DNA from 2 places in the Paenibacillus vandeheii genome. Region 2 is predicted to be linked to the other one. Evidence: riboswitches for the same ligand, from Rfam matches in the RefSeq annotation. Region 2 holds a riboswitch; the other holds the start of a gene.
What was found. Region 2 has a riboswitch for thiamine pyrophosphate ahead of P5G61_RS26500 (ABC transporter ATP-binding protein). Riboswitches for the same ligand answer to the same signal wherever they lie in the genome.
Positions count from the first base shown of each region.

Region 1: another riboswitch for thiamine pyrophosphate. It lies ahead of tenA (thiaminase II); the one in region 2 lies ahead of P5G61_RS26500 (ABC transporter ATP-binding protein).

Region 1 is NZ_JAROCD010000019.1:68,326-71,506, reverse strand. It holds gene P5G61_RS28475 (NAD(P)/FAD-dependent oxidoreductase) at 73-1,203, shown strand; gene P5G61_RS28470 (hypothetical protein) at 1,212-1,430, shown strand; TPP riboswitch at 1,468-1,566, shown strand; gene tenA (thiaminase II) at 1,688-2,359, shown strand; gene P5G61_RS28460 (GNAT family N-acetyltransferase) at 2,402-2,935, shown strand; gene P5G61_RS28455 (TetR/AcrR family transcriptional regulator) at 2,986-3,181, shown strand, end outside.
Region 2 is NZ_JAROCD010000016.1:7,404-10,584, forward strand. It holds gene P5G61_RS26490 (ABC transporter substrate-binding protein) at 1-220, opposite strand, end outside; gene P5G61_RS26495 (ABC transporter permease) at 379-1,191, opposite strand; gene P5G61_RS26500 (ABC transporter ATP-binding protein) at 1,178-1,945, opposite strand; TPP riboswitch at 2,115-2,217, opposite strand; gene P5G61_RS26505 (radical SAM/SPASM domain-containing protein) at 2,547-3,181, shown strand, end outside.

The DNA of each region.
Region 1 (3,181 bases), on a different contig from region 2:
AATGCCTTGCCATTATCATGTCGAACAGTATAGGCTATAATGGATACAGTGATTTAGGAAAGGAATGCAATCATGAAGAAAGTCATCGTCATAGGATCAGGAATTCTTGGGGCATCAACAGCCTATCAATTAGCAAAATGGGGTGCAGAGGTCCTTATTATAGATCGGAAAGATCGAGGGCAGGCTACGGATGCCGCTGCTGGGATTATCTGTCCCTGGTTATCCCAACGCCGCAATCAGGATTGGTATCAGCTTGCCAAGGCAGGTGCACGTTTCTATCCCGGGTTGATTGAAGAACTTAAGAGTGAAGGGGAAACGGAAACGGGTTACGCTCAAGTGGGTGCGCTTAGTATTCATACCGATGTGGAGAAACTCAACAAGATGCAGGAACGGGCACATCTTCGTAAAGAAGATGCACCGGAGATTGGTGATATTACCCTGTTGGATGCAAAAGAAACCCATCAGCGTTTTCCTCTACTGGAGGAAACTTTTCAATCTGTATACATCAGCGGTGCTGCGCGTATCGATGGGCGTGCGCTGCGCGATGCCTTGATCCGATCGGCACAGCGAAATGGAGCGGTCCTGATTGATGGGGACGCGACACTTCAACATGAGTCGAATCGGGTAACTGGAGTAGTTGTGGACGGGAAAGTCATATCGGCTGACGAGGTTATTGTGTGTGCCGGCGCTTGGGCCAATGAACTGTTCAAGCCCTTGGGCATTGATTTTAAGGTTCATTATCAGAAGGCGCAAATTATGCATTTGCAGGCCCACGATCGAGAAGATACTGGGAATTGGCCTGTGGCCATGCCTCCTTCGGATCAATATTTGTTAGCCTTTGATCAACAGAAGATTGTGATTGGGGCAACTCACGAAAATGATATTGAAGGCTATGATACAAGAGTAACCGCAGGCGGAATGCAGGAAATATTGAATAAAGGATTGGAACTGGCTCCTGGTTTAGCTGATAGCACGTTTCAGGAAGTGAGAGTAGGCTTCCGTCCGTTCACACCGGGTTTTCTTCCGGTAATGGGTGCTGTTCCTGGTTGGGATGGCTTGATCACAGCCAACGGGCTTGGAGCATCAGGTCTGACGATGGGGCCCTTTATAGGAAGTCAACTGGCCAAATTGGCTCTGGGTATGGATTTGGATATCGATATTCAGCCATATAATATAGGAAAAGCAATGGAAGACCAGAAATGAGGTGAACCATGACATATTCACAGCGTTTAACTCACGGCAGCTCTTCAGATATCATATATCTGGAGCACCAGATTGGCGTTGCAGAGGATGAATTGGCAAAAGCCAAGGAAGAGGAACAGGCATACGAAAGGGATTTGAACCAGTTAAGTGAAGTGCAGAATAGGATTGAAACCATTCGCACCCGTCTGAAGAGCTTGCAAGAGGAATTAGGTAAACTCGAAGATTAATAGGACATTTGGAAATACACATGTTGTAATAAGCCTGAGCTATTTGCAGGGGGACTGTTCGCAGTTGAGAAGGTTAAAACCTGACCCTTTGAACCTGTTAGTTAATACTGACGTAGGGAGCAAATGACATGTACTCATGTTATTTTTTGCCCTTGCCGAAATTTGGACAAGGGCTTTTTGGTGTGTATATTTCATAACAGGAAGCAATAGCGGGATTGCAGATGGGACAATATGATTTGGACAAAGGAGAACTGATCATGTCATTTTCAAGAACGTTAAAAGACAAGACCATAACCGTATGGGAAGATGGATACAATCATCCTTTTTTACACGAGATGGGGAAAGGCACACTGGATCAGGAAGCGTTTAAGTTTTATCTACTCCAGGACTATACATATCTGATTGAATATGCGAAGATTTTTGCGATGGGTGCAGTGAAGGCTGCGGATGAAAAACTGATGACGAACTTTACGGTTATTCAACACGCTATTCTGTACGAAGAAATGGATTTGCATCGGAATTACATGAATGAATTTGGGATAACACTGGATGAACATCATACTGTCAAACCATCTCTTTTCAACAAGGCATATACGTCAAATATGATGAGTGTTGCTCAAACAGGCGGGGTTGCCGAAATCATTGCCGTCATTTTCCCTTGTGCGTGGACGTATTACGACTATGCAACAAGATTAAAAGAACAATATCGCGATTCATTAGAGGGTAATTTCTATCAGACTTGGATCGAAAATTATGCAAGTGATGAATTCCGGAACTCATTCGAATGGTTCTATGATACACTGGATGCATTATGTGAACATAAAACCGAGCAGGAACTGGAGGCCATTGAGGACATATTCAGAAGAAGTGTTGAATTTGAATATCTGTTCTGGGATATGGCGTATAAACGGAAACTCTCGTACTTCTAATGATGAAGTAGACTACAACCAGAGACAAGGATGAACATACAGATGAACAATCGTGGAGAACGCATCTATTTACGGTTTTTGAACATGGAGGACGCGGCATCACTGCTGGATGTACAGCTCCGCAATCGGGCTGTTTTTGAAGAGATCTCGGCAAGTGAACGATCGGAGACATTCTATACGCTGGAGGGTCAGGTCACCCTGCTTGAAAGTTGGAACAAGGCCAGGGAAGAAGGGAAGCGTTATTCTTTCGGAATCTTCCTGAACACGACAAATGAGCTCATTGGGGAGATCTCTCTGTTCGAGCTTGAACTGGATTCCACCCAAAAATGGATCGTAGGTTATGTGCTCGACCAGGCGCACAATGGCAAGGGCTACATGAGTGAAGCCCTTGGGCTAGCACTGAATTTTGCCATGAATGATGCGGGAATCAAACGAGTGGAGGCAGGTGCGCTGCCCGACAATGCCGGATCGATCCGAGTGCTGCGTAAGGCGGGCTTCCAGGAGATGGATCGCCAGAATATTAAAATCAGGGGGATATGGAAGGAACATCTGATGTTTGCAGTGGATTTACGCTAGATGATCAAGATATCGTGACGTGAACCACCGAAATCATCCAGGGGGAACTTATGAATAAACGGAAACAAATGTTATTGGACTCTGCTCTTGTGCTCTTTGAGAAACATGGAGTGACCAGCACCTCCATACAAATGATCCTAGATGAGTCGGGTGTGTCCAAAGGAACATTTTATAAATTCTTTAGTTCGAAAGATGATTGTATTCTTGCTATTCTGGAGCAACGTGTTCAGGAAGACATGATGATTC
Region 2 (3,181 bases):
AGATGAAGGAATGCACTGCATTCGGATACCAGTCGAGCATGATGGACAGCTTGTCTTTGGAATCCACTGACGTTTCGGTCGCAGATGATTCTGTATCTTTTGTATTGGAAGCTGAATCTGTAGCAGGCGTGTTGGTGCCCGTTTTGCTGCATCCGCTGACGATCAGGAATAGGGCTACGAGCAGGAGGGGGAGCAGGGAATAGATATACTTTTTATTCATAACTTAAAGTTCCTCGTTTCCTTATTTTCTGTTTTGAGATTTACCCATTCTACATACCGGGCGATTGGAAACGGATGTACTGCAATAGATTTCCAGCCGATAGTAGGGGGATTACACTAAGTACGCTAAGTCTGTCCCGCTAGGTCTACTTCCGAGAGTTATCCAGCTTTACTTTGGCGTGCATGACGTTGTCTACCGAATCTTCTCTCCAGCCATGCAATGAGTACAAACAGGGCGATACCAAGCAGGGATAACAGCACAATGGCGGCGAACATGGCATCTGTGTTCATGTTGCTCGACATTCTGCGGCTGAAATAGCCCAGTCCCTTGCTTCCGCCGAGCCATTCCCCAATCGTTGCACCAACCACACAGTACACCACAGACATTTTCAGTCCCGAGAAGAAGGAGGGAAGGGCAAGTGGAATCTGGAGTTTGCGAAAAATATCCCACTTGCTGGCCCCCATCGTCAGCAGCAGTTCACGCTGCTCCGGATCACCCTGGCGCAGGCCATCGTAGGTACTCACGACAATTGGGAAGAACGCGATCAGGAATACCACCGCGACTTTGCTCCACAGCGTGTAGCCAAACCACAGGATGAATACGGGGGACAAGGCGATCAGCGGGATCGTCTGACTGATTACGATGAAGTGATATAAGGCCTTTTCCATTGACCGATTCATATGCATGCCTGTCGCAAGTGCAATTCCGGCGCCGATAGACAAGCCAAAACCAACGACAACCTCCATCAAGGTATTGGGCAGATGTGTTGTCAGCAAGAGGCGACGATGCTCATACAGCGAACTAGCAATCGACGTCGGGGCTGGAATGATGAAGGAAGGCACCCATCCCATACGCACAATCCACTCCCAGATGATAAGCAGCAAGAGCATGAGCAAAAGAAACAGACCATAACGGGTAAGCCAAAGTATTAAGCTATCCTTCATGCTGTCTCTCAAATTACCGTTTCGCATGCAATTGTTCCTCCAATAGTCTTCTCATCTGAACGAGAGCCGGTTCGTAGATCATGTCCGAATGTCTTGGACGCGGCAAGGGTACGGTCATATCCTGCAGCTGATGGCCTGGGTGTCCCGGAGTTAACAGGATAATCCGATCACTGAGCAGCAGGGCTTCTTCAATGTCATGCGTGATAAACAACACGGTTTTGCCCAAACCTTCCCACAGCTCCAGCAGCCAGCGATGCATCTCCCGTTTGGTCAGGGCATCGAGTGCGCCGAAGGGTTCATCCAGCAGCATGAGCTGGCCGCCTGTCAGCAAAGTACGAAGCAGCGCAACACGCTGGCGCATACCGCCCGACAGCTCGTCCGGGTAAGCATGCGCGTATCCGGTTAAGCCAAAACGGTCGAGGCCAGCCAGGATGTCCGCTCGTATCCTTGCCTTGTCCTGCCGTCCTGGAGCAAGTTCAGAAGGGAGCATGCAATTCTCCATGACGGTTCGCCAGGATAACAGGAGATCCTTTTGCGGCATGTAAGCCACCTGGCCCAATCTCTTTCCTTCTTGAATCCAAGGAATTTCAATGGTTCCGTGGGTTGGCTCAAGCAAGCCTGCCAGCAGCTTGAAAAGGGTGCTTTTACCGGAGCCGCTCGAACCAATAAGCGAGACGAATTCGCCCTGAGCTACACGCATCGACACATTGGAGAGCACGGGGGAATCCCTTTTTCCGGGGAAAGCATAGCTCATGTTGTGAATGGTTATGTCGTTATCCATCTCGTCCGTCCCCCCTTGTTATTCAAACTTCAAACTGCGGGATCTATAATTACACCTTCTGATCTGCCCGCAGAACGCGAAAAAGACCCACCCATTTCCGGAGAAATGAGTGGGTCTGTAAGTTCAATTCACATTAAGTTTCATCATCAACATGAAAAAATCCGCTTACTGAAAGGCCGCTCCACTTCCCTCCGCTGGTATGATCCAGATCAGGTTCAAAGGGTCCGAATCGTTCGATTCGTCTCAGCCGCAAGGCTCCCCTAGTGCAATGTTCAAGATATGCAGTTGTGTATTCAGCATATATCACAATGAAGCAGAATGTAAAGAGGGCGGCCTAAAAGAAGAGTGAGTAATGTGAGTTAGGAAAGTAACCCAAGATTCTAACCGTTTGAATGAACAGCGAATTAAGCTCTTCGATCAGACGGGCAATCTGCTCAGATGTACAAGTAAGAAGACGCCCGGGAAGGGGGGAAAAGGAAATTAACATGCGGGTCGATTTACCTTGGCCCTCTAACCCGATATAATAGTGGTGGCACATATGGGCCGGATCATAAATGAGGGTGGGACTGTTCTCCCTCCTAAGCAGAATGGGGACCCCGAGTTGAAAACGTTCAAGAAAGTATATATTGAGATCACAAGCATATGTAATCTGGCATGCAGCTTCTGTCCGCAGACCAAACGTGCCAAAAATTTCATTGACCCTGAAGTCTTCAACAATATATTGGATCAGATTAAACCCCACACTAAACATATTTATTTGCATGTCAAAGGTGAACCGCTGCTTCATCCCAAAATTGATCTGTTACTGGATTCCGCACATGAGAAAGGATTCAAGGTCAACATTACGACGAACGGTACGCTGCTGCCCAAGACCCAACACAAATTGCTCGGCAAACCAGCGCTGCGTCAGATGAACTTTTCCCTGCACAGCTTTGATGGTCACGAAGGTTCCACAGACCGTGAGGGCTATCTGGGCAACGTGTTGTCTTTTGTACGGGAAGCCGTAAAGCACAATGTCATTATTTCATTCCGACTCTGGAATCTGACACAGGATAACTTCACGAATGCCCAGATGAGTAGAAACCGGGAGACGCTGGAGGTTCTTGAACGGGAGTTCAATCTGGATTTTCGCATCGAGGAGAAGGTTGTGCCGGGGAGTGGTGTCAAAATTGCCCCGAATGTGTACCTGAATCAGGACCACGAGTTCCAGTGGCCGAGTCTGGATGCACCGGAAGA